DNA from 3 places in the Occultella kanbiaonis genome. Region 2 is predicted to be linked to each of the others. Evidence: riboswitches for the same ligand, from Rfam matches in the RefSeq annotation. Region 2 holds a riboswitch; each other region holds the start of a gene.
What was found. Region 2 has a riboswitch for S-adenosylmethionine ahead of GKS42_RS04585 (DUF1737 domain-containing protein). Riboswitches for the same ligand answer to the same signal wherever they lie in the genome.
Positions count from the first base shown of each region.

Region 1: it holds a riboswitch for S-adenosylmethionine, as region 2 does, so the genes downstream of both, GKS42_RS16390 (LLM class oxidoreductase) here and GKS42_RS04585 (DUF1737 domain-containing protein) in region 2, are expected to answer to the same signal.
Region 3: it holds a riboswitch for S-adenosylmethionine, as region 2 does, so the genes downstream of both, GKS42_RS01315 (methylenetetrahydrofolate reductase) here and GKS42_RS04585 (DUF1737 domain-containing protein) in region 2, are expected to answer to the same signal.

Region 1 covers NZ_CP046175.1:3,555,078-3,564,458, reverse strand. The annotation lists gene GKS42_RS16410 (hypothetical protein) at 1-114, shown strand, start outside; gene GKS42_RS16405 (flavin reductase family protein) at 155-718, opposite strand; gene GKS42_RS16400 (NADPH-dependent FMN reductase) at 715-1,257, opposite strand; gene GKS42_RS16395 (lipase family protein) at 1,494-3,299, shown strand; SAM riboswitch class IV at 3,362-3,476, shown strand; gene GKS42_RS16390 (LLM class oxidoreductase) at 3,742-4,788, shown strand; gene GKS42_RS16385 (glutamate-5-semialdehyde dehydrogenase) at 4,878-6,224, shown strand; gene GKS42_RS26055 (hypothetical protein) at 6,310-6,465, shown strand; gene nadD (nicotinate-nucleotide adenylyltransferase) at 6,512-7,165, shown strand; gene GKS42_RS16375 (hypothetical protein) at 7,162-8,802, shown strand; gene rsfS (ribosome silencing factor) at 8,907-9,320, shown strand; gene GKS42_RS16365 (histidine phosphatase family protein) at 9,317-9,381, shown strand, end outside.
Region 2 covers NZ_CP046175.1:1,059,128-1,068,508, forward strand. The annotation lists gene GKS42_RS25955 (hypothetical protein) at 302-490, shown strand; gene GKS42_RS04575 (helix-turn-helix transcriptional regulator) at 577-3,615, shown strand; gene GKS42_RS04580 (DUF6882 domain-containing protein) at 3,662-4,408, opposite strand; SAM riboswitch class I at 4,503-4,593, shown strand; gene GKS42_RS04585 (DUF1737 domain-containing protein) at 4,600-4,836, shown strand; gene GKS42_RS04590 (rhodanese-like domain-containing protein) at 4,833-5,252, shown strand; gene GKS42_RS04595 (O-succinylhomoserine sulfhydrylase) at 5,249-6,472, shown strand; gene upp (uracil phosphoribosyltransferase) at 6,480-7,118, opposite strand; gene tadA (tRNA adenosine(34) deaminase TadA) at 7,173-7,691, shown strand; gene GKS42_RS04610 (VOC family protein) at 7,710-8,477, opposite strand; gene GKS42_RS04615 (NAD-dependent protein deacetylase) at 8,532-9,381, opposite strand, start outside.
Region 3 covers NZ_CP046175.1:298,993-308,373, reverse strand. The annotation lists gene metE (5-methyltetrahydropteroyltriglutamate--homocysteine S-methyltransferase) at 88-2,448, opposite strand; gene GKS42_RS01315 (methylenetetrahydrofolate reductase) at 2,592-3,530, opposite strand; SAM riboswitch class I at 3,567-3,669, opposite strand; gene GKS42_RS01310 (cytochrome b) at 3,814-4,371, shown strand; gene GKS42_RS01305 (hypothetical protein) at 4,530-4,730, shown strand; gene GKS42_RS01300 (ABC transporter ATP-binding protein) at 4,767-5,501, shown strand; gene GKS42_RS01295 (ABC transporter permease) at 5,498-6,211, shown strand; gene GKS42_RS01290 (S-(hydroxymethyl)mycothiol dehydrogenase) at 6,284-7,384, shown strand; gene GKS42_RS01285 (MBL fold metallo-hydrolase) at 7,381-8,034, shown strand; gene GKS42_RS01280 (citrate synthase) at 8,040-9,209, opposite strand; gene GKS42_RS01275 (citrate synthase) at 9,304-9,381, shown strand, end outside.

The DNA.
Region 1 (9,381 bases), 2.5 Mb from region 2:
GCGCACAGTGACCGGCAGGGCTGGCAGGCGTGGGGGTCCACCCGGCGCACCGACTGGACGTACTCGATCGCGATCGATGCCGCCACGAAGGCGTTCCTGCCGGACTGGTCCTGACCTCCGGTCACCCGGCCCCGGTGGGCCGGTTCGGCCGGGATCAGGCCAGCCGGCTGTGCCCGCCGATCTGGTGGTAGCTGCGGTCGTGGTAGACCAGCGGCGAGCCGGTCCTGGGGATCTGGGCGCTGAGTGCCCGCAGGGTGACCAGGTAGCTGTCGCCGGCCGGGATCCGCTGCACCACGCGCCCCCGGACGCGGGCGCAGGCCTCGGTCAGGGTGGGTTCACCGGTGCTCAGCCGGTGCCACGGGGCATCGGCGAACCGGTCGATGCCACTCGTCGCGAAGGTGGTCGACAGATGCGCGGACGGGCCGTCGAGGAAGTTCACGACCACCGTGCCGGTCTGGCTCAGCGCCGGCCAGGACGAGGACGTCGATGCGATCGAGAACGCGAGCAGCGGGGGAGCGGCGGACACCGAGATGACCGACGTCGCGGTGAAACCGACCGGCACCGGGTCGACAGCCTCCGTGCCCGAACCGTTGAACGTCACGACAGCGACCCCGGCGGGGTGCTGGCGGAAGACCTGTTTGTACTCGTCGGCATTCAACTGGGGCTCGTCCTGCTCGGCGAGCAGGCGCTCCAGGTCGCTCAGCGTCTCGGCGCTCATGCCGCCGCCCCCGCGCCCGCCCGGGCGGTGACCGCGCCACGCAGGAGCCCGCCGTGGTCGGCGAACCAGGCGTCCAGGACGTCCTCGATCGTGCCCAGCTGCGACTCCACCACCCCGAGCCCGCGGGTGGGGACGCTCGCGCCGAGCTCCACCAACAGCGACCGCAGGTGGATGTCGGTGGAGAGCAGGTGGGCCGGGTTGCCGCTGACCACGACGGGCAGGGCGACGACCCCGCGCAACCCGTTCGCGCCGTAGAGGTCGAGGAAGGACTTGAGCAGTCCGGTGTAGCTCGCCTTGTAGACCGGAGTCGCCACGACGAGGACGTCTGAACCGGCAACCCGGTCCAGCGCCGCGTCCGCCTCGGGGTGCTCCGGTGCGAACAACTGCCCGGCGAGATCGGCGAGCTCGATCACGCGGCCGTCGACCTGGGCGGACCCACCGACCAGACCGACGATCCGGGTGGCGGCGGCCTCGGCCACGGCGAGAGTGCGAGAGCCCCGTCGCGGGTTCCCGCTGAGGGTGGTGAGAGTGGTGGTCATCGTTCCCGTCCGAACTCGGCGATCTGACTGGTCGGGTGCCTAGGGCGTGCTCCCTTGGCCCGACGCTACCGCCGGGCCGTCACCCGGTTCGGGGACGTCCGGGGAATCCCGAATGGCGAGATGGCCCGTCCGTGGAAGGGCACGGCGGCGCGGCGGTCGCAGGTGCGCCAGACTGGCTCCCCGGGCCGGTTCGGCCCACGAGTGCCGGCACCCGACCGGCGGGTTGGGGGAGCGTCGTGACCGCAGGGACCGAGCAGGCACGGCGATGGCGCCCCCTGGATCCGCAGCCGGCCCCGCCCGCCGTGGCCGTGGTGGTCGGCGCGTTGATGGTCCTGCTCGGGGTCGTGCTCATCACGGTCGCGTCCGGCGCCGGTATCCACCTGCTCGTCGGACTTGTGGCAGCCGGCCTCGTGCTCGCCGGCGTGGCCCGGTACCTGCAGGCGGGTGGGTCATCGATCGCCCGGGTAGACGTCGTCCTCGCGGTGCTGCTGGTCGGCCTGGGCGCGTTCGTCGTGTTGTGGCGCGGGCTCACGCTGCCGGGACTGGTCACCGTCGCGTCCGTGGCGCTGGCAGCGAGCGGGATCGCGGGCATCGTCGGTGCGATCCGCGGTACCCGGGCCGCGCGGGCCGGTGCCGCGTTCGCCGGGGTCGCGGCGCTGCTGTTCGCCGCGCTCGCCCAGGCCTGGCCGGTCCTGACCGTGCTCGCCGTGGGGGTGATCTTCGGTGCGTTCCTCGTCTACGCGGGCCTGGTGCTCGGGATCCCGGCCGCGTTGGCGATGGTGCGGCGCAGGCAGGGTTCGGACGACTCCGGGGCGCGAGACCCACGGCGGCCGGCGGGACGGCTGCGGCGCGGGGGCGCCCTCGCCGTCGGGATCGCAGCCCTGCTGGTCGCGGTGCTCCTGGCCGGTGGCACCTACTGGCTGCGGGCCGGCGGGCCCGAGGTGGTGCCGGACGGGTTCTACACCCCACCGATCGCGGTACCGGACGCGCCGGGACAGCTCCTGCGGCTCGAGCCGCTCTCGAGCGGAGTGCCACCCGGCGCCGACGGTTGGCGCATCCTGTACACGACGACCCACGCGGACGGTTCGCCCGCGGTCGCCAGCGGCACCGTGATCGCGCCGGCCGACCGAACCGCGGAGGCGCTGCCGGTGGTCTCGGTTGCCCACGGCACCACCGGGATCGTGCCGCGCTGCGCACCCTCGCTCGCACCGGCCCCGTTCGGGGGCGGTGCGGGTGCCGCGCTCGAGGACATGGTCGCCCAGGGCTGGGCCGGGGTACTCACCGACTACGTCGGCCTCGGCACGGCGGGTCCGCACCCCTACCTGGTCGGCGAGGAGGCCGGCCGCGACGTGCTGGACGCGCTCCGTGCGGCCCATCAGATCGAGGGGCTGGCTCTGTCCGAGACGACGGCGGTGTGGGGGCACTCGCAAGGCGGTCACGGCGCGCTCTGGACGGCGATCGTCGCCCCCGAGTACGCGCCGGAGTTCACCGTCGTGGGGGTCGCGGCGATGGCGCCGGCCACCGACCTGTACCGCCTCGCGGCCGGCATCAAGGACAAGGTCGCCGGAAAGGTCGTCTCGGCCTACATCGCCGCCTCGTGGGCCCAGTACTACCCGGAGCTCGGCGTCGACGACGTCCTCACCCCGGGCACCGAGTCCGTGGTGGAACGGATCGGTGCACTGTGCTTCGAGGGCCGGGACGCCCTCGCCGCGGGCGTCGCGGCCTCGCAGTTGTTCGACCCGGTGTTCGTCGACGAGGCACTCGACGGTGCCCTCGGGACCGCACTGCGGGACAACAGCCCCACCGACCTCATCGACGTGCCGGTCCTCGTCGCGCAGGGCGACGCCGACACGCTCGTGCTGCCGTCGATGCAGCGGACCTGGGTGAGCGCGCAGTGCGCCGCCGGGCAGTCCCTCGACTACCGCGAGTACACCGGTCTGGACCACCTGAGCCTGGTCGCGGCGGACTCTGCGCTCACCGACGAACTGGTGGAGTGGACCTCGGCTCGCCTGGACGGCGCAGATCCCACCCCGACATGTTGATCCGTACGGACCGCACGGATTTGTTGACACGTCATCAAAGGGCCTCCTAGACTTATCCCCAAGGTCTTGAGTGTCAGCGCACAGCCCCGGCTTGCTGACCGGCAACCCTCCAACTGCGGTGGGGTGCCCCGGGTGACGACCTGGTTCCGGTCATTCGATGCGGAGCAAGCGCACGGCGCCGCAGGCGCTCGAGAAGAGGGAAACACCGCACATGGGCACCATCACCAGGGAACGAGCGACCACGCCGCTGCAGATCTCTCTCGCCATGTGCTGTTGTTCGATGTCGGTCCAGGCCTGAGCCGACCCTCATCCGATGCCCCGGGCGCTCCGCCCCTCGGCATCACCCCCTCATCCGAGGCGGCCCGCAGGCCGGCACGAGTGACACGTGCCGCGCGGGCGAACCGGACGGGGCTCCCCCTCGAACATGAAGGCGTGAACACCCATGTCGCAGTCCCCGCGTACCCGTAATTCCACCCTCATCGCCCTCGACCTCTCCGGCGCCGGTGCCCCCCGCGAGTGGCGCCGCACCGAGGACACCGAGGCCGAGTCCTTCATCATGGGCCGGCTCGCAGGCCTCGCGTCCCTTGCGGACAAGGGCGGCATCGACCTGCTCAGCCTCGACGAGACGTTCCGCGTCGGCGGCCCTCGCCGCCGGGACGCCTGGCTCGACGGCGCCGTGGCCGCCTCCCGCCTGGCCCGGCACACCCGTACCGCAACGCTCGTGGCCACCGTGCCGCTCGGTGTGGCCCGCCCCGAGCACGTGGCCGGCGCGATCTCCAGCGTGCACCGCGCCAGCGCGGAGCGCGCCGGCTGGCAGCTCGAGGCCGCACCGGTCAACGGGACGAGCGCCCGTGCGGTGGACGCCGTCATCAACTCCTGGGCCACGCCGGAGCGCCGCTCGCGCGGCAAGGCGGCCAGCGGATCCTCCGCCCCGGCCGAATCCGAGCGCCGCGCCCCGATCGTGGTGATCGGAGTCCGCAACGCCGTCGACCTCGAACTGGCGGCGGCCCGCGCGGATGTGGCACGCCTGTCCGTGGCCACCTTGGAGGAGGCGCGCACGGCCCGCACCGCGATCCGGCGCGCCGCCGCCGAGTGGGGCCGCAACCCGGACGACATCACGGTGCTCGTCGACATCCACGTCGTGATCTCCGCGGACCGACCCAGCGCCCAGGCGCGCTGGGACCTGCTCAACTCCCTCGAGACGGCGCCTCGGACCGCCCCGCTGCGCTCGATCGGCACAGCCGCGGACCTGGTCGACCTGTGGGCCGAGTGGGTGCACGCCGGCGCGGCCGACGGATTCACGGTGATCCCGGCGTCGGTGCCCACCGATGTCCTCGCCCTGGTGCAGGACGTCGTGCCCGCCCTCACCGCCAGAGGTCTGCGTACCGAGGCTGCCGCCCCGGCCCGGACCGGTGCGGCCGGGTCCGTCGAGACTGCGCGCCCCGCGACCGCCCGCACGGCGCGCAGCCGAGCCGCCGCCGGCGCCTGACCGACGACGCATCTGCCCGCGCGCCCCGGGTCGGGCCACCCACTGGACCCGACCCGGTGACCGGGCCGGCCCGGCCTATCCTTGATCCCATGAGCGTCCAGACCGAACCCGGCGTTGCCGCCACGACCAGCGTGGCGCCCGAGGCGACCGACGGCGAACCGCAGGCAGCCACGCAGGCACGCACCGCCGTCGTCCAGGCCGCCCAACGGGCGAAGATCGCGGCGCGCGCGCTCGCGAGCGCGACCCGCGGCACCAAGGACGAGGCACTGCACGTGCTCGCCGACGCGCTGGTCGCCGCGCAGGCGGAGATCATCGCCGGCAACGCCGAGGACGTCGAGCGGGAGCAGGCGAACGGGATGAGCCCGGGCCTGGTCGACCGGCTCCGTCTCGACTCCGGCCGGATCGCCGCCATCGCCGGCGCGCTGCGGGACCTTGCCGCGCTGCCCGACCCGGTCGGCGAGGTCGTCCGCGGGTCCACCCTGCCGAACGGCCTGACCGTGCGTCAGCTGCGGGTGCCTATGGGCGTGGTCGGGATGATCTACGAGGCCAGGCCGAACGTGACGGTGGACGCCGCCGGGCTCGCCCTCAAGAGTGGCAACGCGGTGATCCTGCGCGGCGGTTCGGCGGCGGCCCGGAGCAACGAGGTGATCGTCCGGGTGCTCTCGCAGGCGCTCACCGGAGTGGGACTGCCCGCGGATGCCATCCAGTCCATCGACGCGCACGGCCGGGAGGGTGCCCGCGAGCTCATGCGGGCCCGGGGCCTGGTCGACGTGCTCGTGCCCCGCGGCGGCGCCAGCCTGATCCAGACCGTCGTGACCGAGTCCACGGTCCCCGTGATCGAGACCGGCGTCGGCAACTGCCACCTGTTCGTCGACGCGGGAGCGGACGTGGCGAAGGCCATCGCGATCCTGCTGAACTCCAAGACCCAGCGCGTGGGCGTGTGCAACGCCCTGGAGACCCTGCTCGTGCACGAGGCGATCGCCGCCGAGTTCCTGCCCGGCGCCCTGAGCGCGCTCGGCGCGGCGGGGGTGCGGATCCACGGGGACGAGGCCACCGCCGTGCACCTCGGCGAGGGTGTCGAGTTCGAACCGGCAACCGAGCAGGACTGGGCCACCGAGTACCTCAGCCTTGACCTGGCGGTGCGCGTGGTGCCGGACCTGGACACCGCCATCGAGCACATCCGCATCTGGACGTCCGGCCACACCGAGGCGATCTGCACGGCCGACGTGACGTCGGTGCAGCGGTTCACCACCGAGCTCGACTCCGCGGCGATCATGGTGAACGCCTCCACCAGGTTCACCGACGGGGGACAGCTCGGCCTGGGTGCCGAGATCGGCATCTCCACCCAGAAACTGCACGCGCGTGGGCCGATGGGACTTGCCGAACTGACCACCACCACGTGGATCGTGCAGGGCGACGGACACGTGCGGCCATGATCACCACCGTGGCGTCTCGGAGCTGGCTGCCGGACGTGCGAGACTTGTCCCTTGAGAGTTGTGGAACCGAGGAGGACCCGAGTCGATGAGTAACTCACTGCTGACATTCGCCGTCGAGCACGGCGAGGAGGCCGGCTCGGGCTTGCCGCCGATCGGTTTCGGCCTGGTCGCGTTCGTCATCTTCGTGTTCCTGCTGTTGGTGGTTCTCGCATTCCGCAGCGTGGGCACGCGCCACCGCTGATCGTGGGTCTTGCCGGCTTCCGGGCCACGCCCCGGCGGAACGGATCGTGATCGCAGCAAGCCCGGTGCCCCTGCGGGTGGGCATCATGGGCGGCACGTTCGACCCCATCCACCACGGCCACCTCGTCGCGGCCAGTGAGGTCGCCGACGAGTTCGGCCTGGACGAGGTCGTCTTCGTCCCCACCGGGGCGCAGCCGTTCAAACTGGACCGCGACGTCACGGTCGCGGAACACCGCTACCTGATGGCGGTGGTGGCGACCGCCTCGAACCCTCGGTTCACCGTGTCCCGGGTGGACATCGACCGACCCGGGGTCACCTACACGATCGACACCCTGCGCGACCTGCATGCGGCCTACCCGGGCGCCGAACTCTTCTTCATCACCGGCGCCGACGCGCTCAGCCAGATCATGCAGTGGAAGGACGTCTCGGAGCTGTTGAAGCTGGCCCACTTCGTGGGTGTCACCCGGCCCGGGCACGACCTGAGCGCCGAGGAACTGCCCCCCGGTGAGTACTCGCTCCTCGAGATCCCGGCCATGGCGATCTCCTCGACGGACTGCCGGCAGCGGGTGATCGCCGGCAAGCCGGTCTGGTACCTGGTGCCGGACGGTGTGGTGCAGTACATCGGCAAGCACCGGCTCTACAGGGACGTGTCGACGATCACCGAGAGGCTGGCACCAGCCGTGGGGGAGGAGGAACTGTGAGCGAGGAGGAGGACACCTCGACCGCCGGCCTCGGCGAACGTCGACGGCGCCGGGAGGCCGAGCGCGCCCGCGCGCGTGCCGCTGGGCTCGAGCGACCGTTGAGCCGCCGCGAGTTGCGGGCCCGTGACGAGGCACTCGCCAGCGGCGCCCTGCAGCTGGGCCCGGACGGCCCGGTGCCGACCCCGATGTCCGCCACGAGCGCCCTGAGCGCGCACACGGCGCCGTCTGCGGCCACCCCCGCCAGCGGCGGACCGCGACGCCGCGCCACCGGCGCAGTCTCCTCCTCGCCCACGGACACAGCTACCGACGGCGCGGCCGGCCCCGACACCGCGACCACCGGCACAGCTACCGACGGCGCGGCCGGCCAGGACACCGCGACCACCGTCACGGAGAGTGACGCTGCGGCGGCTGCCGCCCCGGCGACCACCGGCCCGGCAAGCGAAGGCGCGGCGATCGCCGACCCGGCGAGCACGGACACCGCGACCGACGGTACGGCGCCCGCCGACCCGCCGTCCGGTGCGTCGGACACGCCTTCGGCGGACGAAGCCCAGGCGGCTCCGGTTCCGGCCGACCCCGACTCGGTGCCCTCCGGCCCGGCCCGGCCCGGCCCGGCTGGGCCGGCCGCCTCGGCGGCGCCGCTCACCTCGGACGACGCGATCGCGATCGACGCGACCAGCGAGGACTCGACGGCTGCCGCAGCCACGGCCGACGCCGACGAGGAGTCCTCCGCCGGCGTGTCAAGGGCGGGTGCGCCGTCGGCCGAGTCCGCTGCGACGACCGGTGAGTTCGGCGCCGTGTCACGGCGGTCGCTACGCGCCAAGCAAGCCAGCGCGGACGCCGAGCCGACCACCCCGGAAGCCCCCAGTGAGCGGACGAGCACCGGCCGCCGTCCTGTGGTGCGCCCGCCGGCGGCGGCCCGGGCCACCCGCGGCCTGGACGAGACCGGGGGCCTGACCCCGATCCAGCGCGCCGTGCGCGACATCAACGCTGCGCCCGACGCCGCGCCGGAGCCGCTCCGCGCCGAGATCGTGGCCGAGCGGTCGCCCGCGGCCACTCCGGGGCCGCTGCCGACCGCGGATGCCGCGTCGGTCTGGGGATCGGACGCACCGGACGAGACTGCGGTCCTGCCGGTGCAGTCAGACGAACCGGCGAAGGCCGAGGCAGACCTGCTCTACGACGGCGGACCGCTGCCCTCCACGCGACGCTCACGTCGGAACTACGAGGCCGTTGCAACGCCTGCCGACGCCGCCGTGGATCAGGACGCTGCCGGCCAGACGGCGTCGACCGAACCCGAGGACGTCGAGGACGAGGACGACGCGTTCGACATGCGGCCGAGGTGGGCGAGCGTCATCTCCGGTGAACCCGAGCCCGCAGCGGACGAGCAGCCCGAGGCTGGCGCGACCGCCGGCGCCCGCGATGAGTTCTTCGACGACGACCTCGATGAGGACGACTACGACGACGAGGACGAGGACGACGAGCGCACGCCCGCGTGGCTTCGGGCGCTCCAGATCATCGTCCTGATCCTCGTCGGCCTCGTGCTCGGACTGCTCGTCTGGCAGGTCGCTAGCGGCAACGTGTTCGGCGGTGATGGACTCGGTGCCCTGGTCACGGGAGTCGCATCTTCGTCGGGGTCCTGAGCCGGTGGCACACCTGCCGCATAGACTGGCCGAGGACGCGACCCGCCTGTAGTCGGGCGGTACACCGCCGTCTACACACCGCCTGACCGACACCGAGGAGCACCGTGCCCGCTGATGACCGCGCCATCCACCTGGCGATCGCCGCCGCCCGCGCCGCCGCCGACCTGTTGGCCCGCGAGATCATCGCGCTCGACGTCTCCGAGCGACTGGTTCTGACCGATGTCTTCGTCGTGGCTTCCGGCTCCAGCGAACGCCAGGTGAAGGCGATCGTGGACGCCGTGGAGGATGCTCTCGCGAACGAGGGCGCCAAGACCGTCCGGAAGGAGGGTGTCGCCGAAGGTCGCTGGGTGCTGCTCGACTTCGGGGACATCGTCGTGCACGTCCAGCACGACGAGGACCGGGAGTTCTACGCCCTGGAACGGCTCTGGAAGGACTGCCCCGTGGTCGAACTGCCGGCGGACGTCCACGGTCACAAGACGGACGAGGTGCAGGCAGGTCCACCCGGCGAGCAGGCATGAGCGCCGGCACCATCCTGCTCTGGCGGCACGGGCAGACGGACTACAACGCGACCGGACGGCT
Region 2 (9,381 bases):
ATGATGCCACGGGAACCCCGGCCGGTGGGCCGAACGGCGCCCGGTGTCCGCATGATGGACGCCACCGGCGGGCGTGCGTGCGACTGAGGTGCGGACGATCCCCCGAGCGCCCGCTCGGCCGTCGGCGGAGGACCCCTTACCTCTGTGACGGGTGCCGGATCCGGCATCCCTTACTCGCTCAGCCGACCCCTCAGTGCGCGGGTAAGGGGTCGGCCCCCGAGGGCCCGCGTGACCACCCGATACCTGACCCCTGTGCCTCAGCGGCACCGTATCGGTCATGGGAACGAGCAAGGAGCACATCATGGAACCGAATCTGGACATCCTGAACGCCGACCTGGCGTACCGGCGCGAGCACCTGCTGTCGGAACTCGGCTCCCGTCAGCGGAACTCACGCCACAGCGGCGTGCGCCGCCTGATCGAGGAGCGCCGGGTCCGGCGGGCGGCCGCGGCGCGCGGTCTCGACCCCGCGGACCTGATCAAGCGGGCCTGAGCGGGCCGGGCGTGGCGGCCGTCGTGGAGCCGTGGGGCGGATATACATCCGTCCCCACGGAGCCGACCCGTGACAAGATCTCGGATGTGGCACGGGTCGGCTCCGAGATCGCGCTGGTAGCGCGCGGTGACGAACTCGCGCGCCTCCGCGAGATCTGGGCGCAGGCTGCCGCCGGCTCGGCAGCGGCCGTCCTGCTCCCCGGTGACGCGGGAGTGGGCAAGACGCGGCTCGTGACCGAGTTCGCGGCCGAGGTCCGAGCCGGCGGCGGCTACGTGCTCACGGGCCACTGCGTCGGCCTCGGCGAGTCGGCCCCGCCCTACCTTCCCGTCGTGGAGATCCTCGAACAGATCCGAGACGCCGATCCCGGGATCCTCGAGGACCGGCAGGCGCTGGCGACCCTGGTGAGCCGCTCGGGCACCGACCGTCCCACCGAGCAGCTGCCGCTGTTCGACTCCTTCCTCGGCGTGCTCACCACCCTCAGTGCGGAGCGCCCGGTCCTGCTCGTGATCGAGGACCTGCACTGGTCCGACCCGTCCACGCGGGACCTGATCACGTTCCTGGTCGCGCGGATGTCCGAGCAGCGCCTCACGGTGGTGCTGACCTACCGCTCGGACGACCTGCACCGGCGGCACCCCGTGCGGCCGATGACCGTGGAGCTGGGGCGGATGCGCCGGGTCGAACGCCTCGAGCTCGACCCGTTCTCACCCGAGGAGGCGCGGGCCTTCGCGCGAGAACTGGCCCTGCTCGACCACCTCGGCACCGGTGCCGATGAGCACCTGATCGCCGACATCGCCCGCCGCTCCGAGGGGAACGCCTTCTTCGCCGAGGAACTGCTCTCCAGTGCCCGCTCGGCCACCGGCCTTGGCGACGCCCTCGCCGACGTCCTGCTCGGCCGCATCGAACGGCTCGGTCCGAACGCGCAGCGACTAGTGCGCACCGCCGCGGTCTCCGGCCAGCGCCGGATCCGGCACAGCACCCTCCGGGCGGTTCTCGATCTGACCGACGACGAGCTCGAGGAGGCCCTGCGCGACTGCGTCCAACTGCACGTGCTGGTCGCCGATCCCGACGGCGATGCCTCCTACGAGTTCCGGCACGCCCTGCTCCGCGAGGCGGCGTACTCCGACCTCCTGCCCGGCGAGCGCACCCGCATCCACGCGGCCTACGCCAGCCTGCTCGCGCACCTGCGGCTGTCCGGCTGGCGGGGCGCACAGGCCTACCACGCGAGCCGGGCGAACGACCTGCCCACCGCGTTGGCCGCGCACGTGGGTGCCGCGGACGAAGCCGCTCAGGTCGGAGCGACCGCCGACACGCTCGCGCACCTGGAGAGCGCACTGGCCCTGTGGCAGGCCGTACCGGACCCGGCCACGGTGAGCGGCACCGACGAACTCCATCTGACCATCCGGGCCTCGGATGCCGCGGTCGCCGCCGGGCAGGTGGACCGGTCCCTCGCGTTCGCACGGGCCGCTCTCAAGCTCGCCGACGCCGACGGCGACATCGTTGCGCGAGCCTCGGTGCGCCGTCGCCTCGCCAAGATCCTCTATTCGGTGGATCAGTGGCAGGAGGCACAGTCGGTCATCACCGAGGCCTGGGATCTGATCCGCGACGAGCCCACGAGTTCCGAACGCGCCTGGGTGCTGAGCACGCTCGCGTTCGGGGAGTTGAAGGACTCGAGCCGCGGCTACGCCGAGGCTGCGATCGCGGATGCCCGTGCCAGCGGGGACGGCGGCGCGGAGGCGGACGCGCTGACCACCCTGGCCTACATGCAGCTGAGCGACGGTGAGGTCGCCCGCGCCCTGACCACCCTCGAGGAGGCTCGCACACGAGCGGCCGAGGTGGGTGCCTTCGAGGTGGAGCTGCGCGCCGTGTTCAACCTGACGGTGGGCCAGTTCGAGCTCGGCGAGCTCGAAGCGGCCGCGATGCAGCTCGACCGGGGTCTGGCTCGGGCCGCGGAGACCGGACTGACCTGGGCAACCTACGGTCGGGAGCTCGCCTGGATCGCGGTGCACGTGAACTACGCGCGCGGTGCCTGGGATCTGGTCGAGCAGCTGGCGAGCCCTCCGGGCGAGCAGGCACCGGACTGGATCTCGGGCGTGCTGGCCGCGTCCGCCGGGCTGCTCGCGGCCAGTCGCGGCGAGTGGGAGAAGGTCGAGGCCGCACTGGACCGGGTCGACACCTGGGTGCTCGCCGACGACGAGCCGCTGAAGATCGCGCTGTTCGCCCGCGCCGAACGTGACCTCTGGCAGCACCGCCCGGCGGAGGTGACGGCTCCCGTCGCGGCTGCGATCGCCGGCAACCTGCACAACGCGATGGGCTCGACCGCCGATCTCGAACCGCACGACCCGGACGAGGACGAGCCGCCGATGCTGGCGCTCATCCACGTCGCCGCGGTCGGCATCACCGCCCAGGCCGACCTCGCCGCGCGGGCCCGCCAGGTCCACGACCGCGACGCCGAACGGGCGGCGGTCGCCACCGGGGAACGCTTCCTCGCCGTCGCCGAGGACGCGGCGGAACGCGGCCGGCCGCGCGCGGCCACCATCGGACCGGAGGGCCTCGCCTGGCTGGCCCGGTGCCGGGCCGAGGCGAGCCGGATGCGTGGCGAGTACGACCCGGCGCCGTGGCGCGCACTCGTCGACGCCTTCGGCTACGGCGACAGCTACCAGCAGGCGATCGCGCGCTGGCGCCTGGCCGAGGTGCTGCTCGCGCTCCGCGCGGAGGGTGGGCCGGTGGGAGCCTCGGCGATGGCCCGGCCGGGCCAGGAGTCGGACGATGACGCCGGGCCGGAGTCCGATGCCGACGACGGTGGGGACGAACTCCTGGACGCGCTCGCGACCGCGCGGACGCTGCGTGCACGGCCCCTCGAGGAGGCCCTGCTCGCGACGGCGCGCCGGTACCGACTGAACGTGCCCGGCCAGCGCGCCGCCGCCGTCGCGCTGCTCACCCCGCGCGAACAGTCGGTCCTCGAGCTCGTTGCGCAGGGGCTCACGAACCGGGCGGTCGGGACGGAGCTGTTCATCAGTGAGAAGACGGTGAGCGTGCACCTGAGCCGGGTCATGGCCAAGCTCGACGTGAGCAGCCGGACCGAGGCGGTCGCCGTCGCCATGTCACGCGGAATCCTCGGAGGCTGACCGCGGCGGGCGTGCCTGGGCGCGACCGGCCCAGGTGACGAGGCCCTCAGGCCGGGGTCGGGCCGGCCGACATGCTGAGGGCGCTGAGCCTGCCCTGATCGTCGAGCTTGGCCTCGACGTGACCGTTCGGAGCCCGCAGCGTGATGGCGCCACCTTCCTCCGCCAGCGTGAAGCCGCGCCACTGCGCGTAGGCCCGCAGCGCCCGCGGCCAGTTCGAGATCGAACCCTCGGACGCGGCCTCGGGGAGCACCGACCCGGCCCGGATCGCGCTCGCCGGGATCGGCTCGAGCGCCGGTGACTCCACCAGGAACGTCAGCACCGTGCCGTTCTCGAGTGCGAAGGTGACGAACGGCAACGGCCCGGCGATCAGGCTCGCAGCGGCCGCGAACCTGCGCGCCACGGTGGCGGGCTCCGTGGTCAACGGGACCTCCGCCGTCGTGAGCTCGGTGATGCCGAACCGCTGCCCGAACTCGCGGACCGCGGCGACCCGCGCAACCACCGGCTCGGGGAAGGAGTTGACGTTCTCCCAGCCCCACAGCCATGACTGCGGTCCCGGCGCGGCGGACCCGACGAAATGGGCGCGCACCGTGATCTCGTCCGTCCCGACGAACGTGATCGTGCCGCCGGTCATGTCCGTGCGGTAGCCCGAGCTGTACTTGTCCCCGTACGGGCCGTCGGACTGGGTCAGGTCCATCGTCTCGCGTTGGCGGTCGAGGCCGAACAGGTAGGTGTCGTCGACGACGTCCTGGAGGGAGGCGATCGAGGGCGCGGGTGGTGGCGCGGCTTCCGTCATGGCAGCCAGCGTAGGGCGGCCGACCGTCTCGCAGGATGGGCAGATGTGCCCGCGGGTTGGGGGCGGTGGGGACCCGGGCATACGATCACAGCCGGACCCATCCAGAGTGGCCGAGAGACCTGGCTCGTCGACGCCGCAGCAACCATCCCGTGTGGACATGGTGCTACCGCCAGGACCGATGGAGGAGATTCATGAGCGACCTCGCAGCACAGGACGGCCCGTCCCAGCCGGCCGCCCCGGAGCGGCACACCTACCGACTGCTGACCGGGCCGGACGACGCGGCGTTCTGCGCGCGGGTCAGCGACGCGCTCGCAGAGGGATACCAGCTGTACGGGTCGCCGTCCGTGACGTTCGACGGTGCCCGGGTGATCGCGGCCCAGGCCGTGGTGCTGCCCCAGGCCATTCAAGGAGAGGTTCGATTCGTTTGAGTTACGCAGGTGACCTGAGTCCACGCGCGGCGTGGGAACTGTTGGAGCAGAACCCGGACGCGGTGCTCGTGGATGTCCGTACCCGCGCCGAGTGGTCCTTCGTGGGCGTCCCCGAGACGAGCTCGATCGACCGCCCGACGGCGCTGATCGAGTGGAACACCTTCCCCGAGGGCCAGCGCAACCCCTCGTTCCTTGAGCAGCTCGCCGCCACCGGCCTCGCCCCCGGCGACCAGCGCCCGGTCGTGTTCCTGTGCCGCTCCGGCCAGCGCTCCATCGGAGCCGCCGAGGCCGCCACCGCCGCCGGGTTCGGCCCTGCGTACAACGTGGTGGACGGGTTCGAGGGTGGCGTCGGTCCCGAGGGCCACCGCGGCGAACGCGGCTGGCGCGCCGAGGGCCTGCCCTGGCGCCAATCATGAGCGACCCCCGCCCCCGCGCCGAGCTGCCCGAGGGCCTGTCCGACGCCACCCTTGGCGTCCGCGGCGGGATCCAGCGCACCGAGTTCCGGGAGATGGCCGAGCCGCTGTTCCTGACCCAGGGCTACGTCTATGACGAGGCCGCCGACGCGGAGGCCGCGTTCAAGGGCCAGCTCGACCGGTTCATCTACTCCCGGTACGGCAACCCGACCGTGTCCGCGTTCGAGGAGCGGCTGCGCCTGCTCGAGGGCGCCGAGGCGTGTTTCGCGACGGCCACCGGGATGTCCGCGGTGTTCACCTCGATCGCGGCGCTGGTGCGTTCCGGGAGCCGGATCGTCTCCGGACGTGCCCTGTTCGGGTCCACCGTCGTGCTGTTGAACGACATCTTCAGCAAGTGGGGGGTCACCACCGACTACGTGGACGCCCACGACCTGTCCCAGTGGGAGGCCGCCCTGGCCACCCCGGCGGACGTGGTGCTGTTCGAGACGCCGTCCAACCCGATGCAGGACATCGTCGACATCGCGAAGGTGACCGAGCTCGCGCACGCCGCCGGCGCCGTCGTCATCCTCGACAACGTCTTCGCGACCCCGATCCTGCAGAAGCCGCTGGAGTTCGGCGTGGACGTGGTGGTCTACTCCGCGACCAAGCACATCGACGGCCAGGGTCGCGTACTCGGCGGCGCGATCCTCGGCAGCCGGGACTACATCGAGGGCCCGGTCAAGCAGATGATCCGCAACACCGGACCGTCGCTGAGCCCGTTCAACGCGTGGGTGCTGCTCAAGGGGCTGGAGACACTGGCGCTACGGGTCCGGGCGCAGACCGCCGCCGCGTTGGACCTCGCGCACTGGCTCGAGGACAACCCGCTGATCTCCCGGGTCCGGTACCCGTTCCTGGACTCCCACCCGCAGGCGGCCCTGGCCAGGGAGCAGATGAGCGGTGGCGGCACCGTGGTGACGTTCGACCTGGCGATCGAGGGCGAACCGGAGGAGGTCAAGAACCGGGCCTTCGCGTTCCTGGACTCGCTGCGCCTCGTGGATGTCTCGAACAACCTCGGCGACGTGAAGTCGATCGTGACGCACCCGGCCACGACCACCCACTCCAAGATCAGCTGGGACGAGCGGGCCGCCGTCGGGATCCACGACTCCACGGTGCGGCTGTCCGTCGGGCTGGAGGACCCCGAGGACCTGAAGGCGGACCTGACCCAGGCCCTGGGTCACATCTGAGGCGGCGTCAGTCGACGACGCCGTAGAGGCGGTCGCCGGCGTCGCCGAGGCCGGGCACGATGTAACCCTTGGAGTTCAGTCGCTCGTCGACGGAGGCCGTCACGATGGTCACGTCGGCGCGCTCCCCGATGGCTTCCTGGACCGCTCGCAGCCCCTCGGGAGCGGCCAGCAGGGTGACGGCGGTGACGTCCCGGGCGCCGCGCTCGAACAGGTACTCGATCGCGGCGACCAGGGTGCCGCCGGTCGCCAGCATCGGGTCCAGCACGTAGCACTGGCGACCGGAGAGGTCGTCGGGCAGGCGGTTCGCGTAGGTGATCGCCTCGAGTGTCTCCTCGTTGCGCTGCAGGCCGAGGAACCCGACCTCCGCCGTCGGCAGCAGCCGGGTCATGCCCTCGAGCATGCCGAGCCCGGCGCGCAGGATCGGCACCACGATCGGGCGCGGCTCGGTCAGCTTCCTGCCGACAGTGGCCGTGACCGGGGTGGTGATCTCCCAGGGCTCGGTGCGGATCTCCCGGGTGGCCTCGTAGGCCAGCAGGGTCACGAGTTCCTCGGTGAGCTGCCGGAACAACGGCGACGGCGTGCGCACGTCGCGCAGCACGGTCAGTTTGTGGGCGATCAGCGGGTGCTCGGCGACGTGGAGGCGCATGGTCTCAAATGTAGCGGCCCCGATGTGGCGGCCGCTGCTCCACACTAGGAGGTGATGAACTCGCCCCAGCCGGCTCCCGGCGCAGCCGAAACGTCCGAGCACGCCCTGATGGGCATTGCCATCGACGAGGCGCGGCGGGCCGCGGCCGCCGGCGACGTGCCGGTCGGCGCAGTGCTTGTCTCGGGCGCCGGCGAGGTGCTCGCCGTCGCGCGCAACCGGCGGGAGGTCGACGGCGATCCCACGGCCCATGCGGAGATCCTCGCCCTGCGGGCGGCGGGGGTTGGGCTCGGTCGGTGGCGCCTGGACGACTGCACGCTGGTGGTCACCCTCGAACCGTGCACCATGTGTGCGGGCGCGATCGTGCTGGCCAGGGTGGCCCGCGTGGTGCTCGGCGCCTGGGACGAGAAGGCCGGGGCCTGCGGCTCCACCCGGGACGTCGTCCGCGACTCCCGGCTGAACCACCGCGCCGAGGTGGCCGGGGGAGTGCGTGCCGACGAGTGCGCGGCCCTGCTCACCGAGTTCTTCGCCGCCCGACGCGACCGGGGCGACGAGGCGCCCCGGCCGTCCCACTGAACCTGCGCCGTCGGGCGGTCAGTCCTGGAGCACCGAGATGATGTTCCCGGCCGGATCGGTGAACCACGCGATCAGCGGCCCGCCGCCCCGGTGGATGCCGAGCTCGTCCTGCTCCGCACCGTCGTACCGCTCGAACACGACGCCGCGCGCCGTCAGGTCACGCACGGTTGACTCGATGTCGATGGAGGGCAGGTTGAGGATCGTGTACGTGGCGGGCACGTGGTCCGGCTTCGGGTAGACGACCACCTTGCGGTGGCCAAGGACCAGGGAGATGATGTCGCCCGGTTCACCGTCGACCCGCAGGCCGAGCACGTCGCGGTAGAACGTGGCGACGACGGCGGTATCCGGTGCGGCGAAGCCGGAGAAGGCCTGCGAGGGGAGCATCCCGGCGGGCAGGTTCGTGTCGCCACCGGCCTCCATCGTGGCCCGCTCGGAGGGGCTCACCTGGATGATCTGGACGTAGTTGCCGTCCGGGTCCTGGGTGGTCGCGAACAGGCTCCCGTCGCGGTCCTCGAGCGGCGCCACCCAGGTGCCGCCCGCCGCCTCGATGCGTTCGACGGCGGCGCGCGCGTCGGTCACGTCGAAGTTCAGCAGGATCCGGGCCGGGTCCGGGTTGGCGGGCTGGACGTCGTCGCGTGCGTCGAGGAACAGGTAGAAGCCGCCGTAGTCCAGCACCCAGTAGGGGCCGGCCTGGTCCGCGCGCTCGGGCGGGAGCACGCTGGTGTACCAGGCGTGCAGGCGGTCACGGTCGGTGGTGCCGAGCATGAGGCTGTCGAGGGTGGTCATCGCATCTCCTTCGGTGGGTTCTTCGCAGGGATAGACCCCCGCCGACGGCGGAACTCACCGCCCGTGGTGGGCGTCGCCTGCTCGGCCCAAGGCCTCGGTCAACGCCACGAGCGTCTCGGACGCGCCGCCGTCGACCTTCACGGTGGCGAGCGGATCGCCCCGGGTGACACCGCGGTTGACGATGCCCACCGGCATACCTTCGCGGTGGGCGTGCCGCACGAACCGGAGCCCGGACATCACGGTCAGCGACGAGCCCGCCACGAGCAGCGCCTGGCCGGCGTCGACGAGGTCGAACGCCGCACGCACCCGCTCCTTCGGGACGTTCTCACCGAAGTAGACGATGTTCGGTTTCAGCATGCCCCCGCACACCGGGCAGTCGGTGATCACGAAGGACTCCGTGGCCGCGATCACGGCATCGGCATCCGGGGCGATCTCGACGTCGCCGACCTCGGTGCTGAAATCGGGGTTGAGGGCGTCCAGTCGCTCGTGCACCTCGGCCCGCGTGAACACGGTCCCGCAGTTCAGGCACCTCACCTCGTTGTAGTGCCCGTGCAGGTCGATGACCCGCTTCGAGCCGGCCCGCTCGTGCAGCAGGTCCACGTTCTGGGTGATCACGCCGAGGACGATCCCACGCTCCTCGAGCTCAGCCAGGGCACGGTGGCCCGCATTCGGCTCGGTCGTGCGCATGTGCCGCCAGCCCACGTGGTTGCGAGCCCAGTAGTGCCGGCGGAAACCCTCGTCGGAGACGAACTGCTGATAGGTCATCGGGGTCCGCGGCGGGGAGTCCGGGCCGCGGTAGTCCGGGATCCCGGAGTCGGTCGAGACCCCCGCGCCGGTCAGGACCGCGAACCGCCTGCCCGCGAGCAACTCCACCAGGTCGGCGAACGTGGACGAGGTGGGCTTG
Region 3 (9,381 bases), 760 kb from region 2:
AGTCTCGCAGGTCGACGACGTCGGTGAGCAACGCCCGACGGCGGCCGCGCACCTGGGTGCGTGGCCGCCGTCGGGCGTGTGGTCGCCTCAGCCGTTGACCGGGGCGCCGAGCCGTTCCCGGACCGAGCGGGTCGCGGCGACGAGGTTCTCCAGCGAGGCGATCGTCTCCGGGTAGCCGCGGGTCTTCAGGCCGCAGTCGGGGTTCACCCAGAGCTTGCGCTCCCCGACCGAGGCCAGTGCCGCCGTCAGCAGGTCGGTGATCTCGGCCGTGCTCGGCACCCGCGGGGAGTGGATGTCGTACACGCCGGGGCCGATGCCGCGGGCGAACCCGGAGGAGTTGATGTCCGGCAGGATCTCCATCTTCGACCGCGCGGCCTCGATGGACGTCACGTCCGCGTCGAGGCCGTCGATCGCGCCGATGACCTCGCCGAACTCCGAGTAGCACAGGTGGGTGTGGATCTGGGTGGCGTCCGCCGCACCCGCGGTCGCGAGCCGGAACGAGGCCACCGACCAGTCCAGGTACGCACCCTGCGCGGCGCGGCGCAGCGGCAGCAGCTCCCGCAGCGCCGGCTCGTCGACCTGGACCACCTGGATGCCGGCCGCCTCGAGGTCGGCGATCTCGTCCCGGAGGGCAAGCGCGACCTGGTTCGCGGTGTCCGCGAGCGGCTGGTCGTCGCGCACGAAGGACCACGCGAGGATCGTCACCGGGCCGGTGAGCATGCCCTTGACAGGGTGGCTCGTGAGCGAGGCGGCGTGCCGGGACCAGTCCACCGTGATCGGCGCGGGCCGGGAGACGTCGCCCCAGAGGATGGACGGGCGGGTGCAGCGCGACCCGTAGGACTGGACCCAGCCGTTCTGCGTGACGGCGAACCCGTCGAGGTTCTCCGCGAAGTACTGGACCATGTCGTTGCGCTCGGGCTCGCCGTGCACGAGCACGTCCAGGCCGAGCTTCTCCTGCAGCTCGATCACGTGGGCGATCTCGGCGCGCATCGCCTCCGCGTACTGCTCGGCGGTGATCTCGCCCTTGCGCAGGCTGGCCCGGGCGACGCGGAGCTCGGACGTCTGCGGGAACGACCCGATCGTGGTCGTCGGCAGGGGCGGCAGGTCCAGCACCGCGTCCTGGGCGGCGACCCGTGCGTCGTAGGCGCCGCGGTGGAAGTCGGCGTCGGTGAGGCCGGCGGCGCGGTCCCGGACCTCCGGCACCACGACCCCGGGTGCACCGGCCCGGTCCGCGGCGACCTCGCGGGAGTGCGCGAACGCCTCGCCCGCCGCGTCCGGCCCGGCGGCCAGCGCGAGCACCTCGCCGACCTTCTCGTCGGCGAACGCGAGCCAGGACAGCAGTCGCTGCGGCAGGTCGGGCTCGTCGGAGGTGGTGTGCGGCACGTGGAACAGCGACGTCGAGGTGGACACGGCGACGTCGACGTCCGCTCCGAGGTCCGCGCGCAGCTGGGCCACGGCCGCGGCCGCGGCGTCCAGGTCGGTGCGCCAGATGTTGTGCCCGTCGACGACACCCGCCACGACGGTCCGGCCCGAGAGGGCGGTACGGACCGCGTCGTCGATCGCGGGTGCCTCGCCGCGCACGAGGTCCAGCCCGATGGCTTCGACGCCGGTGGCCGCGAGGTCCGCGAACCGCTCGCCGAGCGGGCCGTAGGGCGTGGCCACGAACAGGGCCGGCCGCTCCGGGCGGGCCAGGTCCACCGAGAGTGCCTGGTAGGCACGCCCGACGGCGGCGCTCACCTGCGCGGACGGCTCCGCCCAGGTGTCGCTCACCAGGGCCGGTTCGTCGAGCTGCACCCAGGTGGCGCCCGCCTCGGCGAACGCGCGGAGCCAGTCGGCGTACGCGACGAGCAGGTCGTCGAGCCGGGACAGCGGGGAGAATCCCTCGGGCGCCGACTCGCTCGGCTTGGCCAGCAGCAGGAACGTGACCGGGCCGACCAGCACGGGCCGGGTCACCACGCCGTCGGCCAGGGCGGCTGCGAACGCCGCCACGCTCGGGGTCTCGACGAGGCGGAACTCGGTGTCCGGTCCGATCTCCGGGACGAGGTAGTGGTAGTTGGAGTCGAACCACTTGGTCATCTCCAGCGGGGCCAGGTCACCCTCGCCCCGCGCGAGGGTGAACATGCCGGCGAGGTCGAGGGCGCCGTCGGGGCCGCGCAGGTGCGCGAACCGTTCCGGGATCGCGCCCAGGTGCGCGGCCACGGAGAGCACCTGATCGTAGAAGGTGAAGTCGGACGGGATGGAGGCGTCCTCGGTGCCGAGGCCGAGTCCGGCCAGGTTCGTCCGAGTGCGCTCGCGCAGGTCCCGGGCCACCGCGCCGAGCTCCGGCGCCGTGCTGCGGCCGGCCCAGAACGACTCGACGGCGCGCTTGAGCTCGCGGCGCGGCCCGATCCGGGGGTAGCCGAGGATGGTGGCGGCCGGGAACGCGGGGACGCCTTCGTGCACTGACATGGTGGTGCTCCTTCTGTCCAGGATTGCGGTTCGAGCAGGGTGAAACGACCCCCGTCGGCCGCGTGGGCCGATCGGTTGTCTCGAGTGCCGGGCCGGCCCGGTGCGCCCGCCGTCGCGGCGCACACCGGGTCAGGCCGGTGCGGTCACTGGGGGGAGGTGCCCCCCAGGGCAACTGTTGGGGCGAGTCCGGCCCGGTCGAGGAGATCGAGCGCGGCCTTCGACGAGTTGAACGTGTACAGGTGCAGTCCGGGAGCACCGGCCGCGAGGACGCCGTCGATCAGGTCCACGCTCGCGGTCAGACCCCGCTGGTACGCCTCGTCGGGGCTCGCGGCGGAGTCGAGGGAGTCCAGGAGCTGCTCCGGGACCCGGACCCCGGTGAGCTCCTCCAGGCGGCGCAGCCGCTTCGGGTCGGTGAGCGGGATGAGCCCGGGGATGATCGGGATCCGGACGCCACCGGCCCGCGCTGCGGACACCAGTTCGGCGTAGTGCGCCGGGTCGAAGAAGACCTGGGTGATCGCGAAGTCGGCGCCGGCATCCTGCTTCTCCAGCAGCGCGGCCACGTCGCTCGGGTCCACCACGGCCTGCCCGTCCGGCCCGTAGTCGCCGCCGGGGTAGGCCGCCACCGAGATGCTGACCAGGTCCGCCGGCCCGAGACGCGCTGCGACGACACTCCGCAGCAGGGCGACGAGCTGACTCGCCCGGGTCAGACCGTCCGGGTGCGGCTGCCAGTCCTCCTGGCCGGCCGGCGGGTCCCCACGCAGGGCGAGGAAGTCCCGGACGCCCTCGTCGAGCAGCCCGCTGATGTACTCGGTCAGGTCCGCCTCGGACGCCCCGACGCAGGTCAGGTGCGCTATCGGGGTCACGGGCGTGTCCCGCAGGATGGTGCAGATGAGGTCACGCGACGTCTGCCGGGTCGCCCCGGAGGCGCCGTAGGTCACCGAGAAGTAGTCCGGCCCGATCTGGGCCAGGTCCAGGACCGTCCGCTGCAGCGAGACCTCACCCTTGGGGGTGCGGGGTGGGTACAACTCGAACGAGATCGTGGGGCGCTCGCCAGGCGCCCGGTACAGACTCGCCGTGCTCATCGCAACGCCTCGTGCGCTGGTGTTGCCTTCATGTGAACTCCATCGACCCTGGCTTTAGCACCCTTCCCCTCGGGAGGCTTCCGTTGGGGGGTTGCTGCGGCGTCGACGAGCCAGGACTCTCGACCGCTCTGGATGGTGATTGGCTTCGATGGTACCCGGCCGACCCGCAATGCCGCGAGCGTTTCACCGACTGAGATTCATCCGGCTGACGCTCCACCCCACCCGGGCGTGCCACGACGCCCCGCCTCGCCGGACCGGCCCACCTGGAGGAGGATGCTCGGGCATGAGCGCGAACGGTGCCTCGACCGGCTACGGCACGGTCACGAAGGTGTTGCACTGGACGATGGCCGCGGCCATGGGCATCCAGTTCGTCCTCGGCTACTCGATCGACCGGTTCGACGACCTGCTCGAGTGGGCAGCCGACCTGTTCTTCGGTGGTGAGGACGAGTGGTGGATCGTGCCGCACGCCGTGCTCGGCACGGTGATCCTCCTGCTCGCGTGCGTGCGCGTGTGGTGGCGCCGCGTGGGCGGCCTGCCGGACTGGGCGCCCGGGCTCTCCGGAGCCGAGCGCCGCGTCGCGACCGCGGTCGAGCGCACCCTGTACGTGGCGATGTTCGCGATCCCGCTCACCGGCCTCGCCCTGCTGTTCGGGACCGACTCCGAGTGGGATGTCGGCCCCTACGAGTGGCCCGCACCGCTGCCCGTCGTCGACGACGACGCCGGGCTGATCGTGCACCTCGCGACACACGTCGTGTTCCTCCTGGCCCTGATCGCCCACGTCGGCCTGGTGCTCAAGCACCAGTTTCTGGACCGGGACCGGCTGCTCGACCGGATGCTGTGATCGCGGCGCGCCCGCGCACCTCGACCACGATGTCGGCCGGCGGGTGCATAGTCGGGAACAACGCCGAGTCAGGGCCGGGTCAGCGGAGTCAGCCGGGTCACCGCCGCCGGGTCACCGGCGGCCCGGCCTCCGGTCGCCGGCGGGAGGGAGCGCGAGGGATGAACGGACGAATCGCCCAGTTGCGTGAAGAACTGAGCCTGGCCGCCGCCCGGGCAGAGCGGGACGCCGTGCTCGGCCGCATCGCCGGGACCTGCGACGAGGACGACCTGCGGATGCGCGCCGGCGCCGGCGGTCTGGACGCCCGGGAGATGGCACTGCTGGACGACCTCGACGCGCTGGAGGATCTGATCGGCGCCTGAGCACCGCCGCCGCGTCCCGGGAGGATCATGCATCTCATGGCGAACACCACCGGAGCCGCCGTGCAGGTGCGCGGACTGCGGGTGATCCGCGGCGCCACCACGGCCCTGGACGGCGTGGACGTGGACGTCGCCGAGGGCCTCATCACCGGACTGCTCGGCCCGTCGGGCTCGGGCAAGACCACGCTGATCCGGTCGATCCTCGGCGTGCAGGTGACCACGGCCGGTTCCGTGACGGTGCTCGGCCATCCGGCCGGCAGTGCGCCGCTGCGGCGCGAGGTCGGCTACGTCACGCAGGCGCCGAGCGTCTATCCCGACCTCACGGTGGCGGAGAACCTGCGGTACTTCGCCCGGGTGCTCGGCGTCAACGACGCACGCGCCGACACCGACCGGGTGCTGGACGTGGTGGACCTGAGCCCGCAGCGTGGCCAGCTGACCGGCACGCTCTCCGGCGGCCAGGCCTCCCGGGTGAATCTTGCCGCTGCGCTGCTCGGCCGGCCGCGACTGGTGGTGCTCGACGAGCCGACCGTCGGCCTTGACCCGGTGCTCCGGGACTCCCTGTGGCACACCTTCGCCGACATCGCCGCGAGCGGTACCGCCGTGCTCGTCTCCTCGCATGTCATGGACGAGGCGATCCGCTGCGATCGCCTGGTGCTGCTGCGCGAGGGACGCGTCCTCGCGCAGGGCACCCCGGCCGACCTGCTGACCCGGACCGGCACGGACTCCGCGGAGCAGGCCTTCCTCGCCCTCGTGCGGGAGGGCCGGGCGCCGTGATCGCCACCGCCGCCCGGGTGCTGCGCCAGTTGCGGCATGACCCACGCACCGTCGCGATGATCCTCGTCGTCCCGTGCGTGCTGCTCACCCTGCTCTGGTGGATCTACGACGGCGGCCCGACGTTCACGAGCATCGGCCCCGCGCTGCTCGCCCTGTTCCCGATGATCATCATGTTCCTCATCACCTCGATCGCGACGCTTCGCGAGCGCCGGTCGGGCACCCTGGAGCGGCTGCTCACCCTGCCGCTGTCGAAGCTCTCCTTCCTCGGCGGCTACGCCCTGGCGTTCGGCGTGATGGCCACCGCGCAGGCGCTGCTCGCCTCGGCGCTCATGCTCGGCCCGCTCGGCCTCGAGGTACAGGGGCCGTGGGCGCTCCTGGTGCTGATCGCGGTGCTCGACTCCCTCCTCGGTGTGGCCCTCGGCCTGTTCGTGAGCGCGTTCGCGAACACCGAGTTCCAGGCCGTCCAGTTCATGCCGGCGATCGTGCTCCCCCAGGTACTGCTGTGCGGGCTGCTGGTCCCGCGCGCCGAGCTGCCCCGGTTCCTGGAGGTCGTCTCCAACGTCCTTCCGCTCTCCTACGCCGTCGACGCGATGAACGAGGTGGCCCGCGAGTCCGCACCCGACCTGGCTCCTCCGTTGGCCGTGCTGGTGGCCTTCATCGTCGGGATGCTCGCGCTCGGGTCCGCCACCCTGCGGCGACGGACTCCCTGAGGTCCGCCCAACCGGGCGGGGCGCTGGTTAGGCTGGCCGCGAACCCCCGAACCCGAAACCTGAGGATCAACCGTGCCCCAGAAGGTCCAGGGCGTCATCGCCCGCGCCAAGGATGCCCCCGTCGAACTGACGACGATCGTGATCCCCGATCCCGGCGTCGGGGAGGCGGTCGTGCGGATCCAGGCATGCGGCGTCTGCCACACCGACCTGCACTACCGCAACGGCGGCATCAACGACGAGTTCCCGTTCCTGCTCGGCCACGAGGCGGCCGGGATCGTCGAGGAGGTCGGACCGGGGGTCACCGAGGTGGCACCGGGCGACTACGTGATCCTGAACTGGCGGGCCGTGTGCGGCCAGTGCCGGGCCTGCCTGCGGGGCCGGCCGTGGTACTGCTTCGCGACCCACAACGCCACCCAGCGGATGACCCTCGAGGACGGGACCGAGCTCTCCCCCGCGCTCGGCATCGGCGCGTTCGCGGAGAAGACCCTGGTCGCCGCCGGGCAGTGCACCAAGGTGGACCCCGCGGCTGCCCCGGAGGCGGCCGGGCTGCTCGGCTGCGGCGTGATGGCAGGCATCGGGGCCGCCATCAACACCGGCGGCGTGACCCGTGGCGACACCGTCGCGGTGTTCGGCTGCGGCGGCGTCGGGGACGCCGCGATCATGGGCGCCGCGCTGGCCGGCGCGGGCACGATCATCGCCGTCGATGTCGAGGACACCAAGCTCGAGTGGGCCAAGGGTGCCGGCGCCACCCACACGGTGAACTCCTCGAGCACCGACCCGGTCGAGGCGATCCGCGAGCTGACCGGCGGCTTCGGCGCGGATGTGGTCATCGACGCCGTCGGCCGCCCGGAGACGTACAAGCAGGCGTTCTACGCCAGGGACCTGGCCGGCGTCGTGGTACTGGTCGGCGTGCCGAACCCGACGATGACGCTCGAGCTGCCACTCGCCGACGTGTTCGGCCGCGGTGGCGCCCTGAAGTCCTCCTGGTACGGCGACTGCCTGCCGAGCAGGGACTTCCCGATGCTGATCGACCTGTACCTGCAGGGCCGGCTCGACCTCGACGCGTTCGTGTCCGAACGGATCGGGCTGGGCGACATCGAGGCCGCATTCACGAAGATGCACGACGGCGCCGTACTGCGCAGCGTCGTGGTGCTGGAAGGAGCGACCGCATGAGTGCGACGAACGACAACCCCACCGGCACGCGCGTCGACAAGGTGGTCACCTCGGGCACGTTCTCGCTCGACGGCGGCACCTGGGCCGTCGACAACAACGTCTGGGTGGTCGGCGACGACACCGAGTGCGTCCTGATCGACGCCGCCCACGACGCCGACGCCATCATCGACGCCGTGGCCGGGCGCCAGGTGCGAGGCATCCTGCTCACCCACGCCCACGACGACCACATCGGGGTTGCCTGCCAGCTCGCCGGCGACTTCGGCACCCACACCTACCTGCATCCGGCGGACCGCGAACTCTGGGACCGGACCCACCCGGGCGTCGGCCCCGACTCCGACCTGACCGACGGCGACACGTTCACCATCGGCGACGTCAGCCTCGAGGTGCTGCACACGCCGGGTCACTCCCCCGGCTCGTGCAGCTTCCACAGCCCGGACCTCGGCGCGGTGTTCACCGGAGACACGCTGTTCCAGGGCGGTCCCGGCGCGACCGGGCGGTCCTTCTCGCACTTCCCGACGATCATCGACTCGATCACCGACCAGCTCCTGACCCTGCCGCCCACCACGGTGGTGCACACCGGCCACGGCGATGACACGACGATCGGCTCCGAGGCCCCGCACCGGCAGGAGTGGATCGACCGGGGGCACTGAGCTGGTCAGACCCGGTCCGGCACCGGTTGCGGCGCCGGCGGGCCGACGTAGCGCGAGGACGGGCGGATGATCTTGGAGTCCTCGCTCTGTTCCAGGATGTTGGCGGTCCAGCCGAGCACCCGCGCGGCGGCGAAGGTCGGAGTGAACAGGGCGCGCTCGAACCCGAGATGTTCCATCACGGCGCCCGCATACCACTCGAGGTTCGTGTGCAGGGCGCGGCCCGGCTTGTGCCGTTCGAGGAGTTCGGGGATCCGCTCCTCGACGGCGACCGCGAAGTCGATGCGTGGTCCTCCGAAGCCCTTGGCGACCCGCTTCAGCAGGGCCGAGCGCGGGTCCTCGGTGCGATACACCGGGTGCCCGAACCCCATGATCCGTCTCCCGGCCCGTAGCTGCTCGCTCACCCAGTCGTCGATGCGCTCGGGGGTGCCGATCTCGTCGAGGCTGTCCAGCGCCCGGCTGGGAGCGCCGCCGTGCAGCGGTCCGGACAGTGCGCCGAGCGCCCCGACGAGGCAGGACGCGGCGTCGGCACCGGTCGAGGCGATCACCCTGGCGGTGAAGGTGGAGGCGTTGAAGCCGTGGTCGATGGCCGCCACCAGATAGGCGGACAGCGCTGCGACGTGTGCCTGCTCGGCCTGCTCGCCGCGCAGCATGTACAGGTAGTTCGCCACCAGGCCGAGGTCCGGTCGGGGCTCGACCGGCCGGTCCCCGGCCCGAAGCCTGGCGAGCGCGGCGACGATCGTGGGTACCCGCGCGGCGAGGCCGATCAGGTCATCGCGGCGCTGCGCCCGGGTGAGGTCGTAGAGCGGTCGCAGGCCGCGCTGGGATCCCTCGAGGGCGAGTGCGGCCCGCAGGCCCGCGAGCGGGTCGGCCGGTCCGGCCGCCCGCGCGATGGCGGGAAGCAGCTCGGCGAGGTCCGGTCGCACCGGTGCCTCGGCGGCCACCTCGGCAGCGAACGCGTCACCCGCCGCGGCGTCGGGGAGCTCGCCGTCGAGCAGGAGCTTCCAGACGTCCTCGACGGGACGGGACCCGGCGAGCTCCGTGGCCGAGTACTGGCGGTAGTGATAGAAGCCCTCGTGGCCACGCACGTCACTGAGTCCGGTCTCGGTGACGACGACGTTCGTGAGCCCCCGAGGGACGGTGATCGGGGCATTGTCCATGCGTGACGGTGACTGCATCGGTTCCTCCTGTGACGATCGGGTAGCCTCACGAGACCACAGGCATTGATCACTGACCAATCAATGTTGATCGCATCAATATCGCGGAGGCATCGTGTCCGAGCCGCTGCCGCGCCTGACCACGGCGCAGGCCGCCGCACGCCTGGGCGTGAAGCCGACGACCCTCTACGCC